Regions from separate parts of the Marinomonas sp. G8-14 genome, predicted to be linked through region 4. Evidence: predicted binding sites of a transcription regulator. Region 4 holds the regulator's gene; each other region holds the start of a gene.

Region 1 (7,367 bases), 810 kb from region 4:
CTCGCGATAGCGTTCCCTATGAAACTTTGCAGTAAACACGACCTTAATCATCCTTATTTGCACAAAGTTCACCCTTTTTTGAAAGGAAACAGAGAATGCTTGATGCCCCGTTTTTTCCAAAAGAGCCGAACCAAAATGCGGATTTACGCATTTTGTGTGACATATTTTCTATGTGCTTTGATGGTTTTTTTGCCAATTCCGCGTTATGTGGTCGTGTCGGCAATACCTTGGATAAACATGTTTTTAAAAAAGTGTCTTCTTTGTATCGTCGCTTGGCCGAGCGCTTGTTGCTTAACGTTGGTTCTCTACCAGAAGACACAGGCACAATGAACCCTGAGCCTGGTTACGTAGCAACCGCTTATTTGTCAGCGCTCAATGCGCCCGATAGATATGCTCCTAGTCGGATTATGTTGGTGAATTGGCAAGTGATAAAACGTATTGGTAAGTTGGTGAGAAAGCTTGAAAATAAAGTATTCGCCAACACGATCGTCGACTATTTAGCCTATATACAGATCGTATTGGACAATGCAGAACACAGACGGAAAACGGCAAAGCTGATTGATTAGCAATCCCAGTGGTAACAAAGGCCTGAGGATTTCTATAATGTCTCTAGGCCCATTTTCAATTATTTATTATCGACAATGCGATAATCTAACTTGCCAATAATCTTGCCAGTATTGTTGTGTGTGGAAACATCAAAGCTGGCACTATTTTTGGTTTTGTTAGGATTGATGATGGATATAACTTCACCATTAATAATGAGTTGATAGGTTTCAGAAAACGTCACTTGCAAATCTTCTGACATTGGACTTTCAAATAAAATGTTGTCTTTTAAGCGAATCACTCGGCTTTCACCGCGAACCCATTGTCCAACCAGTGGTTGTGCTTTGAATGTGGCGTTATCATGGGACACCGTCGCTTCAGATAAGAAGATTTGTATGGTGTCTCCACGTGCCATGGTTTTTTGGCGCTCATTAACGCGAGCATTCAGTGAGGCCAGCTCCGTGCTGGTTTTGCTGATGTAAGTTCGTAGTGCCTGAATCGCGGCATTAAGCTCTTTGGAGTTTAATTGCTCTATCGGGCGTAAGCTCGGTTGCTCAGTGGCTTCACCGACACGACTTTTGAGCCTCTGTATAATTTTTCGTTGCCACTTGCTTTTGAGCCTTAAGCTGTTCAACCAAAGTGTTCTTGGGCGCACTATCTGTTGCGCCATTGAGGTTAGGCTTCTTGTTGTCTTTGATTTGAGTATTATTAGCCAGTGCAGCGGCATCGGCGTTTGCTTTTTGTTCCTGAGGGATGCTCTTCTCAATTTTTTTAGGGGGTAAGTCTTGTAAAATTGGCATCGAGCAAGCGCTAATAACAAGCGTTGCAAGTAAAAGGCCAGTGCGAAATATAGACATTAAATAATCCTAGGATTAGAGACGAAAAATAAGCTACCAAGTATGCGGTATGGTGAATAGTATGTCGAGCTGAGAGCGAGAGTATTTAAGGCATGATGGTAAATACAACGGCTTAAAAGAATACTCTCAGTCTCTGAACTCTTTCAATAAAAGAACTTGGTGTGCGTTTTCAGCTTTACACTGAGTTTTGAGATTGGTTCCACAAGATGCATTCGTCTAGTGTAATGCCATGACCACCAAATATATCCAATGCACTGCCTATGGTTAAATCGACTTTGCCATTAGACAACTCGTGAACGCGTTTAAGATCCGCCAAAGAGCGAGCCTCCTCCTGCGTAGGTGACCGCCACTGGGCAACCTTGCCCAAGAAGTGTCACTAGGTCTTCATCAATGCCTGCCTGTAAACCTTCTACATCGGCCGCATGAATGAGAAACTCGTCGCAATGATTAGCCAGTTCAATTAAGTTTGCTTGATTGACTTGCGTTGAGGTTATTGTTTGCCAGCGATCTGTGGCAATGTACCAGCCGTCTTTTGTGCGGCGACAGCTTAAATCCAGTACCAAGCGGTCCGTACCCGTTTCACGTTTGATTTTGTCTAATCGATCCCATGAAAACTCACCGTTTTCAAATAGGTAAGATGTCACGATAACGTGAGAGGCGCCAGCCTCTAAATAGCTTGCGGCATTGTTATCTTTTACGCCACCACCAAACTGTAAACCATTAGGATAAGCACGAAGTGCGCTTAACGCCTCTTCTTGGTTGCCTTTTCCTAAAGCGATAACATGGCCACCGACAAGACCATGTTCGCGATACATCAGCGCATAATGTTCCGCGTTATATTCACTGATAAAGTTCTCTGTGGCGCCTTTGTCATTTAGACTCCCACCGACAATTTGCTTAACCTTGCCTTGGTGCAGATCGATACAAGGACGGAACTGGGTCACAAAAAAACTCCTACTATTGTTAGTTTGAATAAAAAAGCGTTTGTAATGAAAAATGATTGTAACTGATAATTTATCGATAAACGATGCGTCAAAGCATATAGTTGCTAAGCCTGTTATAATCTTGTTCCATTCCAAAAGACAGACATATTAAGCAATCATCATGCTGCAAATAACACTCGCCGTGGCGATCCCAGACCACGAAATTGAATTAACCGCCATTCGAGCGCAAGGCGCAGGTGGTCAAAATGTGAATAAAGTCTCTTCTGCTATTCATCTTAGGTTTAATGTCGCCCATTCTTCTTTGCCTGAATTTTATAAGGAACGTTTGTTAGCCCTTAGTGATGCACGTTTAACTAAAGAGGGTGACATTGTGATTAAAGCGCAACAACACCGTACCCAAGAGCTGAATCGAGAGGACGCCTTGGCTCGCTTGAAAGCGCTTATTCTTGAAGCGGTTCGTGTGCAAAAAGCCCGTCGCCCCACCAAACCTACGCGTTCTTCACAGAAAAAGCGTATTGATCAGAAAAAGCAAAAAGGGCAGATCAAAAGTTTGCGTCGTAGCAATTGGGATTAAAAATTTCTCTAACGTTAAGCAATACTTGTTTTTCTAACGATCATTAGCCTTGTAATGTAACGGGGTTACTTTCTTCAGCCTGTTAAAAAAGATGTGCTTGAAGCGGCTTACCAATCTTTTTGAACGTACGAACAAGAGATAGACACCATGCCAGCAAATCATGAAACGGATCAGATCATAAAAAGCCCTTGCATTCGGCAGTGCTGTCTAGATAGCGACGATGTTTGCGTGGGTTGTTATCGTACAATTGATGACATTTTAAGGTGGCAGGCGGCAACAAACGAGCAAAAAGTCGAGATGTTGGACAACGCATTGCGCCGAAAAAATAAACCGTTTGATCGCCCTTAAAAGTACAAGTCGACATTGATCAATGTAAAGTCTCTGCTTTTTTATCTACTTATTTCCTTCACTCTCTTTCTCTTGATCTAACGCAATGTTTTAAATCGAAACTGCACTCATAATCTGGCCTTATAGTAAGCCTCAAAAGGTTTGAGGCTACGGTGGGCGTTGGATAATAAGAGCACGGCTAAATGTAAGTGTCTGCAAGCGCCTTTTTCTCAATCAAATGAATGGGTTGAAGTCATATGATTAACGAAGCTGTAGTGGAATTATCGCGGTTTCAGTTTGCTCTCACTGCTCTGTACCACTTTTTGTTTGTCCCTTTAACATTGGGGATGGCTTTTTTACTTGCAATCATGGAGTCCGTCTATGTGATTACAGGTAAGCAAGTTTATAAAGATATGGTCAAGTTTTGGGGCAAGTTGTTTGGAATTAACTTTGCTTTAGGGGTGACGACTGGTTTGACGATGGAGTTCCAATTTGGGACAAACTGGTCTTACTATTCGCATTATGTAGGCGATATTTTTGGTGCACCTTTAGCCATTGAAGGCCTTATGGCTTTCTTCCTAGAATCAACCTTGGTGGGTTTGTTCTTCTTTGGTTGGGATCGTCTGAGTAAAGTTAAACACTTAATGGTGACATGGGGTGTCGCATTAGGGTCTAACTTATCCGCTTTGTGGATTCTGATCGCCAATGGCTGGATGCAAAATCCAGTTGGCTCTGAATTCAACTATGAAACTATGCGTATGGAGCTGGTGGATTTTGGTGCTCTGCTGTTGAACCCAGTGGCTCAGGTAAAATTTGTTCACACCGTCTCGGCAGGTTATGTCACCGGTGCGGTGTTTGTGCTTGCCATCTCGAGCTATTACCTACTCAAAGGTCGTGACCTTGCTTTTGCTCGCCGCTCCTTTGCTATCGCTTCAGCCTTTGGTTTGGCGTCTGTGTTAAGTGTTATTATTTTGGGTGATGAATCTGGCTATGAGCTAGGTGAAGTGCAAAAAGTGAAGTTAGCCGCGGTAGAGGCTGAATGGGAAACTCAAGAAGCCCCTGCGGATTTCACTCTAATAGGCTTTCCCAATCAAGATCTTCAGGAAACGGAATTTGCTCTTAAAATACCTGGTCTGATGGGCATCATTGCAACGCGCTCACTAAGCGATGAAGTCACTGGTATCAAAGAATTGAAAGAGCATAATCGCCAACGCATTATTAACGGTATTTATGCGAATCAACTGCTTGAACAGTTACGTAGTGGTTCAACTGACCCATTGGTGAAAGCAAACTTTGAAAAGGTGAAAGGGGATCTGGGTTACGGCTTATTGGTGACTGCTTTCAATGCCGATATTAACCGTGTGACATCAGAAGAAATAGATATGGCTGTTGAGTATTCTATTCCTCAAGTTGCACCATTGTTCTTTGCGTTCCGTATTATGGTGGCCTGTGGTTTTATCATGCTTTTCATGTTTGCCGTGGCTTTTTACCAAAATGCACGCCGTCGTATTGGTAAAAATCCTGTGTTCTTAAAGTTCATTATCCTGTGCTTACCGCTTCCTTGGATTGCTTGTGAAACAGGTTGGTTTGTCGCGGAGTATGGTCGTCAGCCATGGGCAATCGGTGAAATTCTTCCAATTCATGTTGCTGTATCAAGCTTAACTGCGGCCGAGATTTGGACAACGATTATTGGCTTTACTGTTTTATATACCGTGTTCTTGATTGCTGAAATGTATTTGATGATTCGCTTTGCGAAGCAGGGACCTTCTAGTTTGCATACAGGTCGCTATTCACTTGAACAAGAAACCGCTCAGCTAAAGCAAGGGGTGTAATATGGATTACGAATTATTAAAAGTCATTTGGTGGGTGTTGATCGGTGTTTTACTGATCGGATTCTCTGTGACAGACGGTTTTGATATGGGTGTTGGTAGCTTGTTGAAGGTGATCGGTGGTACGGATTCAGAACGTCGTATTATGATCAACTCAATTGCCCCTCATTGGGACGGCAACCAAGTTTGGTTTATCACCGCAGGTGGAGCTTTATTTGCCGCTTGGCCGGTGGTGTACGCGACCTCATTTTCTGGTTTTTACTTTGCAATGATGTTGGTATTAGCGGCGTTGTTCTTCCGTCCAATCGGTTTCGACTATCGTTCTAAGCTAGAGAATTCTAAGTGGCGCACTAGTTGGGACTGGGGCATTGTATTTGGTTCCGCTGTTCCGCCGATTATTTTCGGTGTGGCGTTTGGTAACTTGTTGCAAGGCGTGCCTTTTCAATTTGACCAATTTCTACGCGTGACTTATACAGGTTCTTTCTTTGCCTTGTTAAATCCATTTGCGATTCTCTGTGGCTTGGTTAGTTTGATGATGCTAATGACACAAGGTGGTGCTTGGTTACAAATGAAAACAGATGGCAATTTGCACCGTAAAGCCTGCATAGCCACCACAGTAACAGGTACGTTAGCGGCGGTTTTCTTCATTATTGCGGGCATCTGGTTAGCCTATGGTATAGATGGTTATGTGTTGACCAGTGTTATTGACGGCAATACCGCCATGACACCTTTAATGAAAACGGCAGAAGTGCAAGCCGGTGCTTGGTTAGCCAATTACGATAAAGTGCCAGCATTAATGTTAGCACCGATTGTGGGTATTGCAGGGATGTTAGTGGCCGCGTTGGCGGGCGTGATGAAAAAGGCGGCTTTAGCTTTCTTTAGTTCATCGCTTGGTATTGCGGGGATTATCGTCACAGCGGGTGGGTCTATGTTCCCGTTCTTGATGCCGTCTTCAAGCTATCCAAGCATGAGTTTAACTATGTGGGATGCCACATCAAGCCATAACACCATGATGATTATGTTTGTTGTTGCTTGCATCTTTGTTCCTATCGTTCTTGGTTATACCTTATGGAGCTACCTCGTAATGTATGGTCGATTGACGAAGAAACATATAGAAGAAAATACACACTCATTGTATTAGTCATGGGTTAGCGATAGAGCTCTATGAGGCTCTATCCTTGAGTACTAAATAGAGGAATCAGTTATGTGGTATTTTGCTTGGATTTTGGGCATTTTATTAGCCTGCTCTTTCGGTATTATCAATGCCGTTTGGTTAGAGTTTAGTGGTTACGAAGGTGAAGAGGAGCAGAAGTAAGTCTTATGACGAGAGAGAAGGGAACACAAAAGGCTCGTCGACCAGGTCGAATTAAAACACCGGAAGCGGTATTTTTGGGGCAGTTAGCGAATCAACAGTCATCAAAATACCGTCTTGCTCAAGGCTTCGGGGTGTTGTTTGCCGTGTCTTTAGTGTTGCAGGTTTGGGCGCTAGCAAATGTATTTTCGGATATGGTGCTGCATCAGTCCTTTTCACTATCTCTCTTAGTTGTTGGTTTATTTGCTCTACTGATCCGTGCCTTGGCTAACTTTGGCCGAGAGCGTATTTGCACCAGCGCGAGCCGTGATATTCGTTACGGCTTGCGACGTAAATTGGTGTCACATCTGACAAATCTTGGACCTGCGCGCTTAAGGATCGAGGAAGATGCGGCGCTGTCTACACGTGTTTACGAACAAGTTGATGCGTTAGATGATTTTTTTAGTCGCTATAAACCCCAAGTGTTTATGGTGACCTTAATCCCTTGTGTGATCCTGCTTTCTGTGGTGTCTATTTCTTGGATCGCCTTTTTTGTTTTTATGCTGACAGCACCTTTGGTTATTGTTTTTATGATCTTTGTTGGTCACAAAGCAGCTCAGGCCAACCGTCGACAATTTAATGTATTGGCCATGTTGTCTAATCAATTTATGGATTTGAGCCAAGGTCTTGCTGAGTTAAAACGCTTGAATAGAACCAACGAAGCACGAGAGCGTTTGTCCGATAGTGCAACGGCCTATCAGAAAACCACCATGGGCGTCTTGGTGTTAGCCTTTTTATCGACCGCAACTTTGGAGTTATTTGCATCACTTTCTATTGCCATGATTGCCTTATACTTAGGGCTAGGCTTATTGGAAGTCTTGCCATGGCAAGTCGGATCGTCTCCTGTTACCTTGAGCCAAGCCATGTTCCTTTTATTACTTGCTCCAGAATTTTATTTGCCTTTGCGCCAGCTTGGTAACGACTACCATGCCAAACAAAAAG
Region 2 (7,367 bases), 420 kb from region 4:
TGCCCCTAAAAACACTTTCAAAATAGCACTCAAAAACCGCCAGCCACAGATTGGACTGTGGCTTGGATTAGCGAATAACTATACTGCAGAACTCATTGCGAGCGCAGGGTTTGACTGGCTATTGATCGACGGTGAGCACGCACCAAACACTCTGCAAACCATGGTAGGTCAGTTGCAGGCCATTGCGCCTTTTGCTAGCCATCCAATCGTGCGTCCAGCATGGGCTGACCATGTTGCGCTTAAGCAAATTCTTGATCTTGGCGTGCAAACAATACTGGCCCCCATGGTCGACAACGCAGAGCAAGCAGCAGAAATAGTCAAAGCAACTCGATATCCACCAGCGGGGATTCGTGGTGTTGGCAGTGCCTTAGCACGTGCTTCCCAGTTCAATAGAACACCGGATTATCTAAAAACCGCCAATGACGAAATCTGTGTACTGGTACAAATAGAGTCTCTTCAAGCAGTCAAAGAACTGGATAACATTCTTGCTGTAGATGGTGTTGATGGTGTCTTTATTGGACCGGCAGACCTAAGTGCTTCGCTTGGATACATTGGACAGCCAAACCACCCAGAAGTCGTCAAAGTAATTGAAAAGAGCATTAAAAAAATCGTGGCCGCCGGTAAAGCACCAGGAATTTTGATGGCCGACAAACAACAAGCCAAACATTACTTATCGCTTGGTGCATTATTTGTCGCCGTAGGCAGTGACACAGGCTTGCTAATGAACAGCACTAAGGCTTTGGTGAATGAGTTCAAACCTGAACAAAATTCCCATAAAGAAACAACAGCGTCCGTCTATTAAATGCTGATTGTCATCTGAGTAGGTAGGCCTCCCAGTTAACATACTCAGATGTTTGATCTTTTGATCACCCTTACTTTGCCCAGTGTCACGCTAATTCGTGCGCTGGGATTTTTTTACTATTTCTGTGCCATACTCCTAAAAAAAACAACACTAAAATAAAGAAACGAATTCAATGAAAAAAGAGTGGATTCCAAATATCAATATTGGTCAGGATTATGATGTCGCTTACAAAGACGCCACTATCCATTTTGATGTGCTTGGAAAAATGGCCGACTTTTTCGGACGTGATATGCCTATGCATTTGCATGCTGAATATTGTCAAATACACCTCATTTTATCTGGTAGAACGCTGTTCAATATCGATCAGAATGTTTACGAAACGGAAAGCTGTGCCGCCTTTTATACACCGCCAGCCACACCACACGCCTTTTTAACAGAACCGACAGCGCCGGGCTATGTCATCACCATTCATAACACTCATTTACAAAAAATCATGGCCGAACTGAATGCCTACAGCAATCACAACTCATTGCTTATGCCATTTCATATCGATCAACAAAAAGAAACAGGGCTAGGCCAACATCATTGGGAGCAATTATTAACGCTTTTTAAAATGCTCAAGCTGGAATGGAACCAATCTGCACTATATCAACAGGACTGTATTGAAACACTTGTTAAACTTATCTTGATAAACATGCTAAGACTCTCAGGCTCCGAGCAGCCTAAAAAACAGCACAATCAGAGTGAAATTCTCTGTTTTAGAGAGTTTAGCACCTTACTAGAGCGACATTTTTTAATCGAGAAGCAAATACAATTTTATTGTGATGCGTTACAAATAAATGAAAGCCGATTGAACTATTTATGCAAAAAAATAACCAAACTCAGCCCAAAGAAAATGATAAATGGGCGTGTTTTACTGGAAGCCAAACGCTTGCTATCCCATACGAATAAAAACCTCACCGAGATCGCTTACACATTAGGCTATATAGATCCTTCTTATTTCTCTCGGTTCTTTTTGAAAAATACTGGAATGAGTCCCTTCAGATTTTCGCAAGCACTATAGAAAGGTAGAATAACCGATCCATACGACATAAATAATCACCGAAAGAACTTATTTAATTAATTAAAAATTACGTCAACACTTTCTAAAAGGCATCCATAACACGATTAGAATATTTTCTTGAAAAAACACCGCTTTTGGGACATATCTGTTTTCAATAAAAGCACTAGTGTAAGTAACTGTCTAATTAAAGCCAACTTTTATCTATATAGAGGATTATCAATGAGAATGAATAGTATCGATTTATCAAGCATTGAGCTTATGCCATGGGGAACTATTTCAGATCTTGGTGCTAACAAAATCGAAGGAGACTGTATTATTAAAGGTGCAGTCGTCTATGGTGCTCCTGATTCAGCGGTATGCTGTGCTTACTTCAGCTGTACCAAAGGTGAATTTGACATGGAATACCCTTTTCATGAGCATGCAGTTGTTGTTGAAGGAGAGGTAACATTAACCCTTCTTGATACTGGGGAAGAAAAAACTTACAAAAAAGGCGATGCTTGGTTTTTTGAAAAAGGTACCAAATTGAAATGGGTAATCCATAGTGAACACTTTGTTAAGCACTATCTATCCATCATAGAATAAGTTTCGTTAGCTCAGATCAAACTTTAGCTCAAACTATGATTACCAGTTTGAATCTGAGCCAAATACTTCTTTATACCCCCCTTCTCTAACAACTCATATTAACTAACTTATATCCCATCACACATCCCACTTGATAATCTTGATCTACAAATATCTCACTGACAAAGAAACATTCACAATAAGATACTTATCTGTGAGCACGGTCTTACAACAAGTGTTAAAGACCTTGTCCTAGATCAAAAGTAACTATTGCTAAACTTCAAATACATTGACTAAGACACTCAAAAAACATTTTACTTAACATGTTAATTAAAATAATATGATTGAGGAGTTATTATGGGTATTTTAAGTATTGTGGCAAAAGTAACACACGTTCCAACCATGCTGTTGTCAGAACAACCTGGCCGATTAGCAGGATGCCGACAATCTGCTATTGATGGTCATCGTGAAATTGCACGTCGTGCAAAAGCGGCAGGAGTCGATACTATTGTAGTTTTAGATACACATTGGTTGGTAAATGCTGGGTATCATATTAATGCCAACGCCCACTATCAAGGCATATACACAAGCCATGAGTTTCCCCATTTTATTCAAAACTTGTCTTACTCTTATGAAGGCAATCCAGAACTAGGCAATGCTATTGCGACTAAAGCGACGGAGAAAGGTGTGCATATGCTTTCGCACCAAGTTGAAACACTCGACTTAGAATATGGCACTCTTGTGCCAATGCGTTACATGAACGAAGACAGACATTTCAAAGTGGTCTCTATTGCCGCTTGGTGTACGGTTCACAGCTTAGAAGAGTCTCGTCGCGTTGGTGAAGCCATTCATGCAGCCATTGAAAGTAGCAATAACAATGTCATGCTAATCGCCTCTGGCTCACTTTCTCATCAAATTTGGGAGAATCATTTATACGAACAAAATAACGGAACATTTACTATTTCTCGTGAATTTCACCGTCAAGTTGACCTTCGTGTTTTAGATCTCTGGCAAGCTGGTGACACAAAAACATTCCTAGCAATGCTACCTGAATACGCAAAATTTTGCTGCGGTGAAGGCGGTATGCATGACACTGCGATGCTATTTGGAGCATTAGGCTGGGATAAATATAACGCAAAGGCGGAAATCATTACCAATTACTTTCCAAGCTCAGGTACTGGGCAGGTAAACGTAATATTCCCTATTAGGTAGGTACATGCTCAATAAAACCATTACAAAACAAGATCTAGCTACGCAGGCAGCACTGCAACTTTGTAGTGCTGCGATGGATCAAGCGGAAAAATGTGGTATCAACATCTGCATAACGATTGTTAATTCTTCTGGTCGAACTCTTGCCAGTGCGGCAATGAACAATGCACCTCTTCTATCCCAAGCTATTTCCCATAAGAAAGCCTTTACTGCTGCATCATTTGGTATACCAACCAAGCAATGGCAAGAAAGACTTGCAGAAAGAAATAACACCTTACTCGCTTTACAGAGCGAACCAGACTTTACCTTTCTAGGTGGCGGCATCCCCATTTTACTTCAAGGCATCGTCATTGGGGCAATTGGCGTCTCTGGCGGCAGTGAACAACAGGATATTGATTGTGCAACTATCGCAATAAATACTTTAGTTAGTTGATGAATGAACAATGTGCCAAAACGCCACATGCCTTTAAATTAGGAGCTTCCATGTCCTCTGTTTTAAAAAAACTAACCATCCCGTTACTTGGCTATTTGGTCGCTTTTGGGCCGCTGTCTATCGATATGTATCTACCCAGTCTACCGACTATCGCTGATAATTTAGGCACTACAGATCAATTGATACAAACAACAATCACTGTTTTTCTACTTGGGATGGCCATAGGCATGATTATCTTTGGCCCTTTATCCGATATGTTAGGTCGGAAACGTTTATTGCTAGCAGGTATTGGATTTTATTTTTTAGCAGTATTGGTTGCGCCATGGCATCGACTGGCGAAAGCCTAGTGCTTTTCCGTTTTCTACAGTCTCTAGGAGGGGCAGCCGCTGCCGTACTTGGAAGAGCCTTAGTTCGAGATTTATATGAACTAAAACGTGCTGCCAACATACTATCGTATATGCACATCATTTCTATGATGGTCATGCTGATATCGCCAATATTGGGCGCTTATATTGTTAGCTATTTTGAATGGCGCTGGATCTTTTACTTCTTAGCGCTATTTTCAATGGTGGCGTTTATGGGGAGCGCTCTGTTATTACCAGACGTAAAACAAAATGTGGTCGCAAAGCCTAGTGTTGGCCATTACTGTAAAAACTACATTGAATGTTTACGTGCCCCTTTATTGATTCAATACGTACTGACAAATGCCTTTTCATTCGCAGGTATGTTTGCTTTTATTGCGACATCCGCTTTTGTCTACATCAAGCATTTCCAACTTTCCGAAACCCATTATGCTTTACTGTTTTCTGCGAACATTTTCGCTATTATTATTGCAACCTTGCTCAACTCTTATTTAAGCAAACGCTATAACGTAAGCATGGCATTGCGTGTGGTGGTAGCCGTGTCTTTTGTCGCAACGTTAATTATTTGGGGAATGATTGGTTTCAATAAAGTACCACTCGCATTATTTGTCACAGGCACCATGCTTTATATCAGTGTAACGGGGGCTATTGGTGCAAATAGCCTAGCAATACTCTTTATACAACTGCCAGAAAAAGCAGGTACGGTTTCAGGGTTATTAGTCGCAATGCAATTTGCCATGGGAAGTTTCATCAGTTATCTGGCAAGTTTACTCTTTGATGGCACTCCAGAAAGCCTTTTGATTATGATGGCATGCTGCGGCACGCTTTGCTCAGTTTTCTATCTAAGCACACATTTCAGTAAATAAAGTCATCAAGCATTTAAAACGATAAATACTGCTTTGAATGGTGTTTTTGAAGACAATACATCGGTTTCTATATTTCAAATAATATCGCTCCTCTTACCCATTAAGAATTACACTGTAGCAGGCACACCACTAAAGACTCCTTTAAACAAGTCTCATCCAAAGATGAAATAAGGTGTAAAAAAAGGTACCCATTGTGAGGCCCGCTAGTTCGCTAGTTCGCTAGTTCGCTAGTTCGCTAGTATCTACGTCAAACAACTATCAAGCTACTCGTCGCTTTTCTCTAATTTTGCTAAAAGTAAACACCAGAATAGATAGAACGGTCACCGTAAGCAGTGTTAAAGCGATAGGCCGCTCAATAAAAATACTAAACTCTCCATTAGAGACGCCCAGTGTTTGACGCATACGGTTTAGAAACACTGGCCCTAGTACTAAACCTAAAATGATAGGCACAGCCGGAACATTATTTCGTTTCATCACATAGCCAATCACAGAGAAACCTAACGCAATAAAGGCATCAGTAAATTGATAATTTTGACTGTAAGCACCTAAAAATCCGAGAACAAAAATTAAGGCACCAATAAAACGGCCACGAATTCTCGTAATATTAATAATGAATCTTGAAGCAAACGTTAAATATATGAATATAAAAATATTCATCACAAACAAGGCAACATACAGACCAGAAATAAACTCAGGATGCTCACTGAACAAACGAGGCCCTGGTGTATAGTTGTGCACCATAAACACCGACAACAGCATGGCCATTAATGCGTCTGCTGGGATACCAAACGCCAATAATGGAACCAAAACGGACGCCGTTACCGCATTGTTAGAGGTTTCTGATGCCACAATACCAGCCTCTGCACCTTTACCAAACTCTTCTGGATTTTTAGAGAACTTCTGCGCCAAGGTATAGGAGAAAAATTGTGAGCCAAATTCTCCCACCCCAGGCAATAATCCCATAACAACCCCCAACAAGGCCGAACGAATCGCTGTCACCTTATTGCGCATCAGCACAACAAAACCCTCAAAACGCCCAGTCCCCTCTAATTTAGTTTTGAAAGAGTCACCGCTTTTGGTAGAAATCAGCACATAGGCTTGAGACATAGCAAAAAGGCCGATAACCGCTGGAACTAATGGCACTCCGGCCAATAACCAAGACTGGTCAAAAGTATACACTTGGGAATTAAAGGATCGATCAATACCAATTGAACCTAAAAACATCCCCAAACCAATCATGGCTGCCGCTTCGAGCGCATACTTATTATGAGCAAGCACCACAAAAACCATCCCAAGCAATGCCAGCATAGCGAATTCAGCACTTCCGAATAGGGTAGCTACCTGAGATAAGGTTGGCGCAAAAAACACCAAAGACAAAACACTCACAATGCCACCAAAAAACGAAGAGGTATAGGCAATAGATAGAGCTTTTTTACCATGCCCTTTTTGGGCCATGGGGTATCCATCATAGGTCGTCAGAACCGCTACAGGGGTTCCGGGCGTATTCATTAATATGGCAGGGATAGCCCCTCCATACCAAGCACCACCATAGACACCTAACAATAAAGTCACCCCAAAGAGCGGCTCCATTGTGAAGGTCAAAGGCAGCAAAATAGCCATAACACCCGCTGGTTCTAAACCTGGTATTGAACCGATAGTCACACCAATAAGGGCACCGATTATAACAGCCCAAATGACGCCGTTCCCAAATACCTCATGGATACCTAATGCAATTAAATCCATACGAAATCTCTAAAAATATTTGTTCATGAACCAAAGGGTTTGCTCGCTGAATAGCTTTTCATACAAGACTACATCTGGTATCCAGATATTCACCCCAACCCTAAAAATAAGAATAATTAGCGCAACCGCTATAAGAGTATTCAATACCCAAATTGGCGACAATAAACGACTTAACCAGACAATGGATAAGACAAATAATGTGGTTGATATAGCAAAGCCTACCATCGTGATAATGTTGACATAAAAAAAGAAAAGAACGGCAGTAATCAGTACAACTCGATACTCACCTAAGCTTTCCACTAAACTATCTATTAAGCCTTTTTCTCCC
Region 3 (7,367 bases), 2.1 Mb from region 4:
AAGGCGTAAAAGCCTTGGTAAATGGTCAAGTGGACGCAGCGGTTGTTTTAGCCGGAGCGCCAACGTCATCTTTGATTGACCTGGATTCACAGACCGATATGAAGCTTTTGTCTGCGAATGTTGAACAACTAGATAGTTTGATTCAGAAATATCCTTTCTATCAGGCCTACTCTTTGCCAGCTGGTGTTTACCCTGATCAGACCTCACAAGTGATGATGATTAATGATCCTGCGATCTTGTTTACTAGTGGTAAAGAAGATCAGAGCAAGATTTATAACATCACCAAAACTATTTTTTCTCATCTAGATGAACTTAGTCAGATTCATCCACAAGCAAAGGCTATTTCGTTAGAAACAGCGAAACGAACGCCAGTTGCATTGCACCCTGGTGCGAAAAAATATTATGACGAAGTAAGCGGTAAATAGGAGCGTCACTATGTTGAACTCAGGTTCCAGCAATGGCTTTCAAAGCTTGCTCCTTGAATCAAAATTTGCGGGTGGCAAGGAACGTCTAGCAGTCTCTTTATTGTTTAGTGTGATCGCCGCTGGAATCGCCGGTCTTGTACTTTACGGCGCGTATTATGGTGGCATTACCGCGTTGCTATTGAGATCGTCGTTTTTCTCTTTAGTCGCAGCGGCTGCCATGCTGTTTTATGCGCTGAGATATAAAAGTGTCGCGGGTCGTGGCGCGTTTTATCTATTGACTCTATTGGCGTTAATTCCGGGACCTTATTTGTGGCATAACTACATTGATATTGTCATGCGTGGCGCCATGTCGGTTGGTCAAGACCGCTGGATCTTTATGGCGCTCATTGCGGTGGTGTTTGTTTTTGTTCGTATTGCAGTAGGTCGGGCACTCATTATTTTAATGACGCTGGCATTTTTGTACGCGTATTTTGGTGATGCGATACCAGGAAAGTATGGACACAGTGGTTATGATCTTAGCCGTTTGACGTCTACTTTAATGCTTTCTACAGAAGGCGTTTTTGGTGTACCAATGGGGGTGGCGGTTGAGTATATTTTTCTCTTCGGTTTGTTTGGTGCGATTTTAACCAAAATTGGTACGGGCGAAGTGTTTGTTGACATTGCGCGGGGCGTAACGGGGCGTGTTCAAGGGGGACCTGGATTATCAGCGGCTTTATCTAGTGCTTTACTGGGGCTCTCTTAATGGCAGTGCTGTCGCCAACGTAGTGACCACAGGAACCTTTACTATCCCGCTAATGAAGCGTGTTGGTTACAGCGCAAAATTGGCTGGAGCGATTGAAGCGGCAGCGTCTTCCGCCGGGCAAATTATGCCGCCAGTTATGGGGGCTGCCGCCTTTTTAATGGCGGAAATGATCGGTATTCCTTATGCGGAAGTCGCGTTAGCCGCTTTGGTACCAGCGCTTCTTTATATTTTTGCTTTGATGATTGCTGTGCGTCTTGAGGCTGGACGCCTTAACTTAGCAAGAGATACGGGGGCTGGTTTACAGCTGTTGCTGACCACTCTAAAAACAAAAAGTTATCTTTTGCTTCCGCTGGTGGTGTTGATTGGTTTGATGGTCTCAGGTAAATCGCCGACACAAGCGGCTGTGATGGGAATTTTAGCGGGGTTAGCGGTTTGTCCTTGGAAGAAAGAAACACGTATTAATATGTTTGACCTTATTTCTGCCTGTAAGGAAACCTTAACTTCGACTTTACCTATTGTTGCGGCAGTGGCGGCGGCGGGTGTAATCATTGGGGTATTAAATCTCACTGGCATGGGTTTGATGTTGTCTGGTTTGATCATTGAATTGGGCGATGGCAACTTATGGGCGGTGTTATTACTGACTGCTCTGGCGTCTTTTGTTCTAGGGATGGGCTTGCCGACCTCCGCTGCGTACCTCTTGTTGGCGGTATTAGTGGCGCCTGCGATGACACAACTTGGTATGGAAGCGTTATCGGCGCATATGTTTATCTTCTACTTTGGATTGGTGTCTGCTATCACGCCCCCTGTTGCTTTGGCCGCTTATGCTGCCGCGACGATTTCTGGTGCTGATGCAAATGAAACCGCGGTGGAGTCTATGCGCTTGGGCTTTGTTAAACTGCTCGTGCCATTTTTGTTTGTCACCATGCCGGGGGTTTTGTTGATTGGCACAATGTCCAGTGTGGTTGCCGCGATTACTTTTGCGACCTTGGCGACAGCGTCCATGAGCATTGGCTTTTCTGGTTGGTTACGTGAGCATTTATCCTGGCTGACTCGTTTATTGTATGTGGTTGCAGCCGTGTTAATCGCTTGGCCTGCAGCAGCAACGGACACGTCTATCGCTGTATTGGGCGCTCGCGTTATCGGTATTGTACTGTTTGCTGGATTGCTGTTCAAAGCAAGCATTCAAACAAAGCCCAATACCATGAAAGCTGAAGTTTAATGGCTTAGAAAACGAAACAACGGATACTAAAAAGCGCATATTCCTATAACTGAAATATGCGCTTTTTTATGATTTCTTAGTCACTATGGCTTGTTAAGGCAACCCCGTCATCAGCAGTTTAATGCCGTAAGACATGGTTAATATAGCAATGAAGCCGATGCCATAGAGGAGCAAAAACCATTGCCACGATTTAAGCTTGGCGGTCTTTTCTTTTAGGCTTTTTAGTGACATTAGTAACCCTCCTGATAATCTTCCACCTTGCCAGCAAAGACGCGATAACCCCATAAAGTATAGGCGCAGATCAATGGCACGAAGATGCATATACCGGGTAGCAAGAAGAGCAAGCTGCTGTCTGGCGATGCTGCTTCCATAAAGGTGAGTTGCCTTGGTATGAGGTACGGGAATAAACCGACCACAAGACCAGCAAAGCCCAATAAGAATAGCGTTGCAGCATACCAAAATGGTCGACCTTCATGATGAACGACGTCATTCGAATGCCTGTTTAAATCTCGCCATGCCAAAACCGCGACCACCAAGGTGATAATAGGTAAGGGCGATAACCACAGGAAATTCAAACCAGAAAACCAACGCTGACGAATGTCTATCTGGGTTGCCACGGTCCACAAACTCACTATTACCATGGCTAAAATAGTGATCAGTAAGAGTTGTTTACCTAATTTCGCCGCGTGTTCTTGAATACGTCCGCGACTCTTCATAAACAAATAACAAGCGGCTAACAGCGCATAACCCGCCATGACAGAAAAGCCTGTTAGGATAGAAAAGGGCGTTAGCCAATGCAGACTAGATAAACTGTCGACACCGGCAGGTACGCCTTGAACGATGGAGCCTAGCAGCATGCCTTGGCAAAATGCTGCGATAGCAGAACCCGCGCTAAAGGCGAAATCCCAATAAGGTCGAGACGTATCGGACTTAAACCGATATTCGAACGCCACACCGCGAAAGATTAAAGCAAACAGCATCAGCATGATGGGCAGATAAAAGGTTGAGGTAATGCCTGCATAAGCGGCAGGAAACGCCGCAAACAACACCACACCACCAAAGACTAACCAGGTTTCGTTGCCATCCCAAACATGTGAAATAGAACGCATTAAATGGTCGCGCTCGCCCTCTTGGTTGAACCAAGGGTAGAGAATGCCAATCCCGAGGTCGAAGCCATCAAGTAACACGTACATAAAGATGGCAAAGCCTAAGACAAGGAAGTAGAAAAGCGCCAAATCCATCATTTATCTCCTTGTTCTATTGTTGGTTGATCTTTTGTTTTCAGATCTGTCGATTGTTGTTCTTTCGATGTTAGCGACTTCACCCAAGCCAATGCGTAGCCCGGCGCTTTCATACCAATAAGCTGCTGCTCTAAGGCTTCCATTGATGGCGGCCCCTTCTTAATCAGCTTGCCCATGAAGTAGAGATAAACACCAATTAGTAAGCTGTAAATGATCACAAACATGGTCAAGGTAAACAGCACGCGTTCTGCAGGCAGTGGCGACACAATTTCGGACGTTCTTACCAAGTTATAGACAATCCAAGGTTGACGACCAATTTCGACTACATACCAACCTGCTAGTACCGCAATGACACCCATAGGTGTAAATAGTGTCACGAGAGACAAGAATGCTTTGTTTTCATATAAGCGACCTTTACGACGTAACAAGAGAGCAAGCGCCGCAATACCCATCATGCCAAAACCAATGCCAACCATGACACGGAAAGACCAAAATACTAACGGTACATTGGGTCTGTCTTCAGGCGGTACCGCCTTTAGACCTTGCACTGCGCCATCCCACGAGTGAGTTAGGATCAGGCTGCCGAGGTTGGGGATGCCGAGTCTCATAATCGTTCGATTCCGTTTTCATATTGGGCATGGCAAACAGCAGCAGTGGCACGTTTTCTTCTTGTGCTGGCCAAATCCCTTCCATGGCCGCCAATTTGATTGGCTGATGTTCTTTTACGTTCAAACCGTGCATATCGCCGATCCATGCTTGTAGTGGAGTGAGTACCAAGGCGAACCACATGCACATGGATAAGCCTTTTTTCGCGAACGGAATGTGTTTCTTTTTCAATAAGTAGTAGGCACAGATGCCGGCTACAACAAAAGTGGCGGTAATTAATGACGCAACTAACATGTGTGTGAGGCGATAGGGCATGGATGGATTGAAAATCACTGCCATCCAGCTTTCCACTTCAAACTTGCCATCGACGATTTTGTGCCCTGTGGGAGTTTGCATCCAAGAGTTGGCGACGATGATCCAAAAGGCGGAAATCCACGTCCCTACCATGACGACGATGGTTGAGAAAAAGTGCAGCTTCCGACCAACACGTTGCCAGCCAAACAACATGACACCAAGAAAGCCAGCTTCCATGAAAAAAGCCGTTAGTACTTCATACGCCATCAATGGCCCAAGTACTGCCCCGGTCATTTCTGAGAACTTGGAAAAGTTGGTACCAAACTCGTAGGACAAGACGATACCGGACACCACCCCCATACCGAAGGTAATGGCGAAGGGTTTGATCCAAAATTTTGCCAACTGTAAGTAATAAGGGTTGTGTGTTTTAAGCCACAGACCTTCCCAAATGGCAATCAGCGTCGCCAAACCAATGGTAATGCTGGGGAAAATGATATGAAAGCTCACCGTAAAGGCAAACTGTATGCGAGATAAGATGGCGACGTCGAGGTCCATAATGGCTCCCTTAGCAATAAATAAGCGTTAGGTAGTTAAACGTTGTTTTTAACGCTTAGCGTGCGTATTTGTTGTACAGCCAAAGGCAGTATTGCTAATCCTACAATGCTAAAAAGCGCAATGATTTCGGTCATTAAAAAGCCAGTGTTCATGGTGTTGGTCCTGTTAGTTGATAAATATTTGATGTAAATCAAAGGTTGCCTTAGTCATAGCAAAGGACAGGCCAACTATTAGTGATATTTATGCTTTTGATTTTAAAGGGAATTTTTATTTCTTTGCTTGCTGTGTCAAAAAGGTTTACGATTTTTCCATTTACAGATGTAAACGAGGTTTACGATTTTGACGCTTTCCTTGATGTTTGAAGTCGCCATGCTGGTGAACAGTGTATGTGGTGTATTGGTCGCCGTTTGGCTATTGTGGCGCGCACGAAAGCAAAGTGACCTACAAGCGTTGGCTGGCTTTGCCATCATGATGGCTATTTGGTGTTTTGGGCATGTGGTTTTATTTCAAGGCTATGAGCAAATTGGTATTCATATCATTCTTGCTAATCCATTAATGCCGACTTTTTTCTTACATTTTGCCATCCGTTTTGTCAATTCAGGCCCGGCTAAAGAGCCTATGTTAGAACGCCTATATCAGGTCGTGCCTTGGTTCTATCTTACCAGCTTCGCGGTCGTGTTACAGAGCTGGTGGATTGGTGCGGGCGATGCGATTAGCACCTTAGAGACACGTTCATTTTTCATTTTTACTGAAGCTGGGGCCTGGAACCTCGCCTACACCGTGTTGATTGGTATCTTGGCTCATGGTGTGCTGTTGTTTGGTTGGTATCGGCATTCTGGTAACAAGAAACGCTCCATTCTAGCCATGTTCGGCGTTGGCGCTTGGGGGTTATTGTTAGCGACCAGTTTTGTGTTTCCTTCCTTTGGCATTAGCTGGTTTCCGTATCCCATGCTCTTGCTGCCAACCTATTTGCTGTTGTTGGTTTATGCGGTGGTGCGCTATCAAATTTTGTCAGTCAATGCCTTTGCCAATCGTGCCTTGCTTTGGGTGGCCATGATGTTGGTGATTCTCTGTGTGATCGCAGTAATCAGCGTGGTATCTGGACGCCTTGGTTTGCAGGCGTTAGCCAATGTGCCAAGTTGGCAGTTGTGGCTGTATTCCTTGTTGATCTTGGTTGTCGCTGCGGTCATTTATCAGCCGTTGAGTCGTTTGGTATCGCGGCTTATTTATCCTGGCGCCTCCTTGAATGAAGCGATATTGGATACCTGGTCAACACAATTAAAAGACGCCCAAGACTGGTCGCAATTGATCGCCATTGGTGAGCGTTTACTTTCTCTGCAGATAAGACGCAGTGTGGCGATTCAATTGCAACGTTCTGCTTACCCAATGAAAAAGCAAGACGATGTTTTAGCAATACGAGTGTCTCGATCCGAGTCGGATTGGCACTTTGTTTTGATCGGTTGGGAGGATGCCAGCCCTGGGATGCGTTTGACAGCGGAGGTGTTTGCCTCTTTATTTTCGACTAGCTGTGGCTTGCTTGAGCGGTTGTTGGCCTTAGCGGTGGCGGAACGAAAACGCATGGATGAGCAGCATTTGGTTGAGCTGGGCAGTTTGTCGGCGGCCATGGCCCACGAGTTACGCAATCCTCTGAACATTATTTCCATGGCAGCCTATGACGCGCCAGCTGAAACGCGTCAACATATTCAGACTCAGCTAAAACGCGCGGATCGTTTGGTGAGCGATATGTTGGTGTATTCCGGTGGCTTGACGTTGCAAGTTGTCGCCACGCCTTTACGTTCTTTAATAGCGAGTATTCTGGCGCAAGCTCAGCTAGAAGGTGTGGCGTTTGAACTTGATATCGATGAAGCGATTGAGTTGGATGCTGACCCGCAACGACTTCAACAGGTGTTTATTAATCTCATCGATAATGCCGTGTCTTTTTTGCGCAATATGCCAGAGGGCAAATTATTGATTGAAGCCAAAGAAGAAGATCAACAGATTGTCATCCAAGTGCATAATAACGGGCCAGCCATCGACCCAAGCCTGCAAGGTGAAGTTTTATTTCAGCCATTTGTGACTAAGCGAGCGGGTGGCAGTGGTCTTGGGTTAGCGATTGTGCGTCGTATTGTTGATGCCCATGGCGGGAAGATTAGACACCGTTCTGATTCGGCTTGGCCTGTGACCTTCGAGCTTATTTTACCTCGCCACTTTTCTGGCGTTGCGATTTTAAACAGAGAATTCCATGACTCAAAATAAAATATTACTGGTCGACGATGAACCTGCAT
Region 4 (7,367 bases):
AGAAAGGCAAGCCTATATTCTAAATGTAGAACAAAGTCAGGTTTAGGCGCTGTTATGAAAATTCAATTACTCATGATCATTACCGTTGTCATATCGTCTATTTTGATGATATCGCAGCGCGCTAGTGCCCATGAGGTAAGCCAATTGCGCTGGCTTGAACCTACAGTAGATCAAAAGTTTGCTGAAGTCGTTGTCCCAGATCAAGATAAAAGCTCAGATAACTCGTATGTTGTTCTGAGCTTTTTTTAAAAAGAGCTTTGACATCGTCATCATCGGCTGTTTCTTACTCTCATCATCCAATTAGACCTCGCTTAAATGGCAGTACAAGCCCAAGAGCACCACCGTTTTCATCAATATAACTTACCCATTTTTATTTATTCATCTATTTTACTCGGGGTTTTATTATGAAAACATTGACTTATGTATCAACAAAAGATGTTAATGATCTTACATGGCCTGTTACAACAGCAAACATCAATCTTTACTCACCTGCTCTGTCGGTTTTCACGGATTTTCAAAAAGCAGGTCCTCGGGTCATAGAGTCCAGTACACGAGCAGATGAACTAGTTTTCTTAATGCGAAAAGAACATGTACGTATGAAGATAGTCGTTGATGCTGAGAATCACTTTATTGGAGTGATTAGTCTTGAGGATTTATCAGAAGACGTCTTTATTAAGCAGGTTGCTAATGGCTATCAACGCTCAGAACTAATGGTTGCAGACTTGATGAGAGCAAAGGAAACGCTACTTGCATTGTCTTATACATCGCTTCAAAAATCAGATATCGAGTCTTTGCTTTTTAGCCAACGTAACAATAAATTTCAACACTTATTGGTCATTGATGAAGATACTAAAACCATACGCGGCTTAATTTCCTCAAATGATGTTGCTCGTCAACTTAGATTGGATATTGATGTTGCTTTCTCAAGTTTTGAGCATATTTATCAAAGTGCAATTCTTGGTCAAAAAGAGCATGGCAAAAAGTTAAAAGTAGCTTAATTCTAGAGCTTAATAGAATCCCCCACTCTGTTGAGCGCAGTCTGGGGGATTTTTATTTTTCTTTTTTCTCTATCCAATATGTATAAATATCCCCTTGTTGATTTTGCTTGATAAGCTTATGACCAAGAAATTGACAAAACTTTGGAATGTCCCTTGTTGTCGATGAATCTGTTGCGATCACTTTTAAAACTTGTTTCGCGGTCAATTTACGCATTTCTACATGCAAAAGCATGACCGGTTCTGGGCAAAGTAAACCAGTAGCATCAAGAAGTGCTTGGTGTTCCATAATATTCCTCTACGGTGTTAAAAAGCCTGAAAATCAGATGTTTTTCACTAGCCAATGGTGAGTGATTTTTGCGATCTGCGTGACGGTATCGCTTACATTTCTATTGTATTTTTTTAATGTTTTAAAGTCATGGTCTGCGCCTTCAATCCACACAACTTCAACGTTCTCTGGTATGTCTTGTTGGCTTACCCAATCGTATCCTCCCAATTGATCTCTCGTCCCCTGAATAATAAGACAAGGCACGTTAAGATCAGAAAGAAAGGACAGTCTGTTCTTTTCTGGCTTACCAGCAGGATAAAAAGGGAAACCAAAGCACACAATGGCTTTCACCATAGGAAGATGTGAAAGCTGTGTCGCAACTCGTCCTCCCATAGACTTTCCTGCTACAACGCAAGCTTCTTCATGCTCGATGTAATGACGGTATTCTGGAACCAGTGTCACAAAGCGTGGAGGTGGCCTTTTTTTAGGGAATGCTCCTGCTCTTTCATATAGGAAAAAGTGACAGGAAGCACCGATTGCTTTCTTTGTTCAGAAATAGCGGCCGAAAGCTGAATCAAAAAATCGTTATGGTGGCCTGCACCGGCACCATGAGCGAGATAAAATGAGGGTGAGGCTCATAGAAAAAACCTTTGCATAGCAACTGCGCTGATCAAGAGCGGGTTATTAAAGCAAATTTATCAGGGAGTGAGAACATAGTGAGCGCGTTATTGCACAATATGGCCGTCGTTATACTTAATTGACAGCACTGGCTTAGCACTGAATGGCTTATTTTTTGCGACACAGTGGTAAATCTTGATCTAGGTCAGAAAGAGCCTAGGGACTAAAGAGTAAACTCCTATTAGAAATTTTAATAGGAACACATCATGATTTGGGATTCTGAACTTATTGGTAAGTATGATTTATCAGGGCCTCGCTATACCTCTTACCCAACTGCGCCACAATTTGATGCCAATATAAGCAAGATTGCGCTAATCGATAAGATGCTAACATCGTCTGAAGTACCACTCAGTCTATATTTTCATATTCCGTTTTGCGCTCACCTTTGTTACTACTGTGCTTGTAATAAAATCGTAACTAAACAATATGATAAAGGCACTGAATACGTTGAGCTGCTGGGTGAAGAGATGAGGTTGCGCAGCTTAATGTTAGACCATACGCGAACCGTTACACAGTTGCATTTTGGTGGTGGAACGCCAACGTTTCTCACTGAAACATTAATAAAAACGCTATTTGATAACATTAAGCAGCATTTCACTCTTATTAATGACGGAACACAAGACTACAGTATTGAAATTGATCCTAGAGAGATTAACCATTCAAAGCTTAAACTATTAACTCAAATGGGGATCAATCGAATTAGCATTGGTGTTCAAGATTTTGATGGTAAAGTTCAGAAAGCAATACACAGAATTCAACCTTTAAAGATGGTAAATAACCTAGTGACTTATGCCCGTGAACAGGGTATCAGATCCATTAATTTTGATCTGATATATGGTCTTCCCTATCAGTCTCTAGAGGGCTTTCGAGACACGTTAGACAAAGTGGTAGCCTTGTCTCCGGATAGAATTTCTCTATTTAATTATGCGCACCTACCAGAACGGTTTCCGGCTCAAAGACGCCTATTGGATGAAAGCCTACCGACCTCCAATATGAAGCTTGCTTTATTAAAAATGAGCATTGAATACTTAATGAATGCTGGCTATGAATACATTGGCATGGATCATTTTGCCAAGCCAGATGACACCTTAGCACAAGCTCAAAGACAAGGAGAACTACAGCGTAATTTCCAAGGTTATACAACACATGCCGGCACCGATTTAGTGGCGTTTGGGGTGTCCGCTATCAGTGATTTAAATGGCGTATATATACAGAACCACACTGACCTAAACATGTACCGACGTAGTATTGAAAAAGGCCAATTGGCGATCGCAAAAGGCTATATCAGCAATTTGGATGATCGAATTCGTCATCAAGTAATAATGACATTGATTTCTCAATTTGAGCTGAACACCGCCGAGATCGAAAGGCGATTTAACATTCGCTTCTTTGATTATTTTGCTGTAGAAGTGGACAATCTAACACCCATGATCGAAGATGGTATGTTAGAAATAAATGATGGTGGAATGCAGACCACCATTAAAGTAACAGATCGCGGTAGATTACTCATTCGTTGCATTTGCATGGTTTTCGATAAGTATCTAAATGGCGCCATAAAATACTCAAAAGTTATATAGATCGAGATCAGGGAGAATCACATGACCATGACACACACACAGTCACGATTTAATAGTACGCTTACCTCGCAATGTCAAAACTGTAGTTTAAGTGCACTTTGTCTTCCCATTGCATTAGCGGATGAGGACATCAATAGACTGGATCAGATAATTGAACGCAAAAAACCATTGAAAAAAGGGGATTTTTTGTTTCGTCAAGGCGAACCATTTGATTCTGTTTACGCGGTCCGCTCTGGTACACTAAAAACGTTCAATATCACCTCTTATGGTGAAGAGCAAATAACAGGCTTCTATTGCCCTAGTGAGCTAGTTGGTCTAAGTGGTATTGACTCCAACGTTTATCCAGTGTCTGCAAAAGCGTTAGAAACAACCACGGTGTGCGAAATTCCCTTTAGTCATCTTGAAGAGCTATCTTCCCAAATCCCCTCTTTAAAGCATCAGCTGTTTAAGGTAATGAGTCGAAAAATTTCTGACGATCAACAAATGATGGTCCTTTTAGGCAAAAAAAATGCGGATGAAAAAGTCGCCTCTTTTTTGCTCAACCTATCGACTCGATTTAAGAAGAGAGGCTATTCTGCGAGTGCCTTCCGCTTATCTATGTCCCGTGGTGAGATAGGTAACTATCTTGGTTTGGCGGTAGAAACGGTAAGTCGAGTCATTACTCGTTTTCAAAAAAGTGAATTGATTCATGTTGATGGCAAAGAAATTGAGATAATTGATTTCCCTGAGATACAAAAACTCGTTGGGGTTGCGAGTGATTGTGGTAAAATCGCCAACATTTGATTGATATAATGAGGCGCTTGCAACATGCTCTATGACGATTTTTACGTTAAATCACTGATACAAACAGTTGAAGACTGGCCGAAACAAGGCATCAGCTTTCGAGACATCACTCCCATTTTTAGTGACCCTAAAGGCATGAGAATGGTAGTAGATGCTTATGTTCATCGTTATATCTCTACAAATATATCTCACATCGCTTGTATCGATGCGAGAGGGTTTTTAATTGCAGCTGTATTGGCGTATGAGTTGCAAAAGCCTCTTATTTTAGTGCGTAAAAAGGGTAAGCTTCCAGGTAAAACCATCTCACAAAAGTATGCTTTAGAATATGGCGAAGCAGAACTAGAGATACAAGAAGGCGCCGTTAGCGCAGGTGATGAAGTTCTATTATTTGATGATCTCATTGCGACCGGTGGAACCTTGTTTGCAGCGATTGAGCTTTTAACAAAGCAAGGAGCAAAGATCAAAGAAGTAGCGGCTATTATTGACCTACCGGATCTTGGCGGGAGTCAAAAATTAAGAGATAGCGACATTCCTGTTTTCAGTCTTTGCGCTTATAACGGCGATTGATTCAAATCAGCAAAAAAGGTGGCATAAGCCACCTTTTTTTGTTTGCCAGGAGCACAATTAGAAGTCTACTGTTGCACCAACAGAAAGACCTTTATCAATTTCTTTACGGCTATTGTCCTCATATACAGTGACAGTTTTGCCATAACGAACATAAATTCTGGCATTGCGCATCGTCATGTATTCAGCACGAAACTCGTAAGTATACATGTGATCCAAGTTCGATAGTGCTAGCACTTCTGGGGTATAGTAAACAGAGCCGTAAATGCTCACACGATTCGCTGCGGGCAACGTATATCGGTACCATCCCCCTAAGGCTAGAGCAAGGGAAAGATCATCATTCCCTGTATCACTGTCTAAATTAGCATCGATTGCATAAAAACGAATACCCAAACCAGCCTGAAGTGGACCGCTAGTGTCTGAGTCTTCAACCGTCACACCAATATGTGCCGTTGATGTGTTCTCATCGTCATTATGAGTAACACCACCATTCACACCGAAAGCGCCCATATTTAGATCAATGTCGCCCTTCACTGTATCATTATTTAAGCTTACCCCTGCCGAGGAAGCATGAACGATAGATGATCCTAAAATGCCGGCGGTTAGTAATAGTGCTTTTTGTGTAAGATTCATTTCTATTATCCTATAATGAAATAATATTTAATCGGTCAAAGGCCGCTGGCGACTGCTTTAACCCCTTAAAGTCAAACAATTCAGTATCTGCTAAGTGAGATGGAACTACATTTTGTAAAGCAGAGAACATGGTCTCAATTCTTCCTGGAAATTCTTTTTCCCATTTTTGTAACATGTCTTTGACAACTTGTCTTTGAAGATTTTCTTGAGAGCCACAAAGGTTGCAAGGAATAATGGGATATTCCTTCATGTGAGCAAACGCTTCTATATCAGATTCTTTACAGTAAGCCAAAGGTCGAATCACGATATGCTTTCCGTCATCACTCAATAGCTTCGGAGGCATTGATTTCAATTTACCACCAAAAAACATATTTAAAAATAATGTTTCAAGAATATCGTCTCTATGGTGGCCCAATGCTATTTTAGTCGCACCAATTTCTTCAGCAAAGCCATAAAGTGAACCACGGCGCAAACGAGAGCACAAACCGCACGTTGTTTTACCTTCTGGTACGATTTCTTTGACGATACTGTAAGTGTCACGCTCTAAGATATGAAAATCCACCCCCAGCTCTTCCAAATAAGCAGGTAAGATATGCTCTGGAAAGCCTGGTTGCTTCTGGTCCAAGTTTACAGCAACAATGCTGAACTTTATTGGAGCACTAGCCTGTAGATTACGTAAAATCTCAAGCATAGTATAAGAGTCTTTGCCCCCAGATAAGCACACCATTACCTTGTCACCATCTTCAATCATATTGAAATCGGCAATGGCTTGGCCTGTTAATCTACGAAGGCGTTTTTGGAGTTTATTTAGCTCCAACTTTTCTTTAGGTCGATTAGATAAATCCATCATATATACGCTGTGAATAAAACGCGCTTATCTTACTATAAGGATGATGTCATCGCATCAAAAATGGATGACTTAAGGTCAATTGTATGAAAAAACGCTATTTTCACTCAATTTAGTTACGATGTAAGGGTATTTTTTTTACTTAGAAATTTCAAAGAGCAATGACATTTTTTACAAATGTACTCTGTTCCTTTTTGAGTACCTAGTATGGCGTTGCTTGCTAAAATGATGCTTTTGACAAGCACAATAATATTCATAGCTGTTTTTTTGTGGAGGAACATCAAAAGTATGCGTCCTGTTTGGTCGGATACCAAAAACCTTAAACATAACCGCTTGCCATTCTTTACCATGCGGTTTTACGCTATTGCCGTAAATTTGATAGACCACCATGTGCGCTACTTCGTGTGGAACCACACTGTTTAAAAACTCAGTTGGATTCTGTTGATACATAAAATAGTTAAAACGTAGCTCGTTTTTTTGCAAGTGCGCCGTACCAGCCGCTTTGCCTCTTTGTTTAAAATTACATACAGACCGTTTAAATGTCGTGCCAAAAAAAGCATCAGCTGTAGCGAAACATTGTTTAGCTTGTTCAGAAACATGCTGGAGTGCATCGATTTCGTCACTTGATGTTGTTTGTCTTGCACTCAAGTACATACTATATGAGGCCTACCTGAGTCAGTTTCATGAATGACTTTCATCAGCGATTCGGCAAAAACAGCGACACTTTCTTTTGGTAATCCGGTTAAGCGGCTTAGAGACGCCACCGAAGTCGGTTTATGTAGACTGATCAACCTAAGCTGAGTGTCACTTAACGTTATATTAGCGTCTGCGTATTTCCACGCCAGAATCTTATGCCAGTTAGTGCTCTCTGATTTCAGTACATCTTCTGACAGTACAGGATAATAATATTCTGCAGGAATAATAATTTGCACTTTACCTTGCAGCACAGCCGGGCTTTTTCATTGATACATAATGTAAAGAAGCTTGTCGTCCCCACGGAGATATATTCGTATGCTATGAGA

What was found. The regulator FNR, encoded in region 4, switches genes on or off when oxygen is low (the NO sensors DNR and NnrR bind a similar motif). The targets are predictions, from matches to a motif close to TTGATNTANATCAA.
Region 1: a site for FNR is predicted at 3,339-3,352, ahead of AC0L6V_RS01305 (cytochrome ubiquinol oxidase subunit I). Genes of this name have one in related genera too.
Region 2: a site for FNR is predicted at 2,674-2,687, ahead of hpaD (3,4-dihydroxyphenylacetate 2,3-dioxygenase). Genes of this name have one in related genera too.
Region 3: a site for FNR is predicted at 5,263-5,276, ahead of AC0L6V_RS16075 (cytochrome ubiquinol oxidase subunit I). Genes of this name have one in related genera too.

Annotation. Positions count from the first base shown of each region.
Region 1 covers NZ_CM147891.1:250,000-257,366, forward strand. Annotated here, with positions in the region: gene AC0L6V_RS01280 (hypothetical protein) at 96-566, shown strand; gene AC0L6V_RS01285 (hypothetical protein) at 626-1,213, opposite strand; partial or broken gene hisA (phosphoribosylformimino-5-aminoimidazole carboxamide ribotide isomerase) at 1,576-2,344, opposite strand; gene arfB (alternative ribosome rescue aminoacyl-tRNA hydrolase ArfB) at 2,505-2,918, shown strand; gene AC0L6V_RS01300 (DUF1289 domain-containing protein) at 3,066-3,266, shown strand; gene AC0L6V_RS01305 (cytochrome ubiquinol oxidase subunit I) at 3,503-5,077, shown strand; gene cydB (cytochrome d ubiquinol oxidase subunit II) at 5,079-6,215, shown strand; gene cydX (cytochrome bd-I oxidase subunit CydX) at 6,279-6,389, shown strand; gene cydD (thiol reductant ABC exporter subunit CydD) at 6,395-7,367, shown strand, end outside.
Region 2 covers NZ_CM147891.1:1,479,453-1,486,819, forward strand. Annotated here, with positions in the region: gene hpaI (4-hydroxy-2-oxoheptanedioate aldolase) at 1-802, shown strand, start outside; gene AC0L6V_RS07610 (helix-turn-helix domain-containing protein) at 975-1,865, shown strand; gene AC0L6V_RS07615 (cupin domain-containing protein) at 2,091-2,447, shown strand; gene hpaD (3,4-dihydroxyphenylacetate 2,3-dioxygenase) at 2,784-3,638, shown strand; gene AC0L6V_RS07625 (GlcG/HbpS family heme-binding protein) at 3,643-4,068, shown strand; gene AC0L6V_RS07630 (MFS transporter) at 4,119-4,415, shown strand; gene AC0L6V_RS07635 (MFS transporter) at 4,391-5,296, shown strand; gene AC0L6V_RS07640 (tripartite tricarboxylate transporter permease) at 5,555-7,039, opposite strand; gene AC0L6V_RS07645 (hypothetical protein) at 7,049-7,367, opposite strand, start outside.
Region 3 covers NZ_CM147891.1:3,143,919-3,151,285, reverse strand. Annotated here, with positions in the region: gene AC0L6V_RS16105 (TAXI family TRAP transporter solute-binding subunit) at 1-425, shown strand, start outside; gene AC0L6V_RS16100 (TRAP transporter large permease subunit) at 436-1,167, shown strand; gene AC0L6V_RS16095 (TRAP transporter permease) at 1,106-2,386, shown strand; gene AC0L6V_RS16090 (hypothetical protein) at 2,480-2,617, opposite strand; gene cydB (cytochrome d ubiquinol oxidase subunit II) at 2,617-3,627, opposite strand; gene AC0L6V_RS16080 (cytochrome ubiquinol oxidase subunit I) at 3,627-4,235, opposite strand; gene AC0L6V_RS16075 (cytochrome ubiquinol oxidase subunit I) at 4,147-5,082, opposite strand; gene AC0L6V_RS16070 (sensor histidine kinase) at 5,422-7,338, shown strand; gene AC0L6V_RS16065 (sigma-54-dependent transcriptional regulator) at 7,325-7,367, shown strand, end outside.
Region 4 covers NZ_CM147891.1:1,064,426-1,071,792, forward strand. Annotated here, with positions in the region: gene AC0L6V_RS05355 (hypothetical protein) at 55-249, shown strand; gene AC0L6V_RS05360 (CBS domain-containing protein) at 405-998, shown strand; gene tusA (sulfurtransferase TusA) at 1,051-1,284, opposite strand; partial or broken gene AC0L6V_RS05370 (alpha/beta family hydrolase) at 1,318-1,841, opposite strand; gene hemN (oxygen-independent coproporphyrinogen III oxidase) at 2,148-3,518, shown strand; gene fnr (fumarate/nitrate reduction transcriptional regulator Fnr) at 3,540-4,301, shown strand; gene AC0L6V_RS05385 (adenine phosphoribosyltransferase) at 4,326-4,868, shown strand; gene AC0L6V_RS05390 (YfaZ family protein) at 4,926-5,498, opposite strand; gene ttcA (tRNA 2-thiocytidine(32) synthetase TtcA) at 5,509-6,348, opposite strand; gene AC0L6V_RS05400 (SprT-like domain-containing protein) at 6,517-6,999, opposite strand; gene AC0L6V_RS05405 (RecQ family ATP-dependent DNA helicase) at 7,220-7,367, opposite strand, start outside.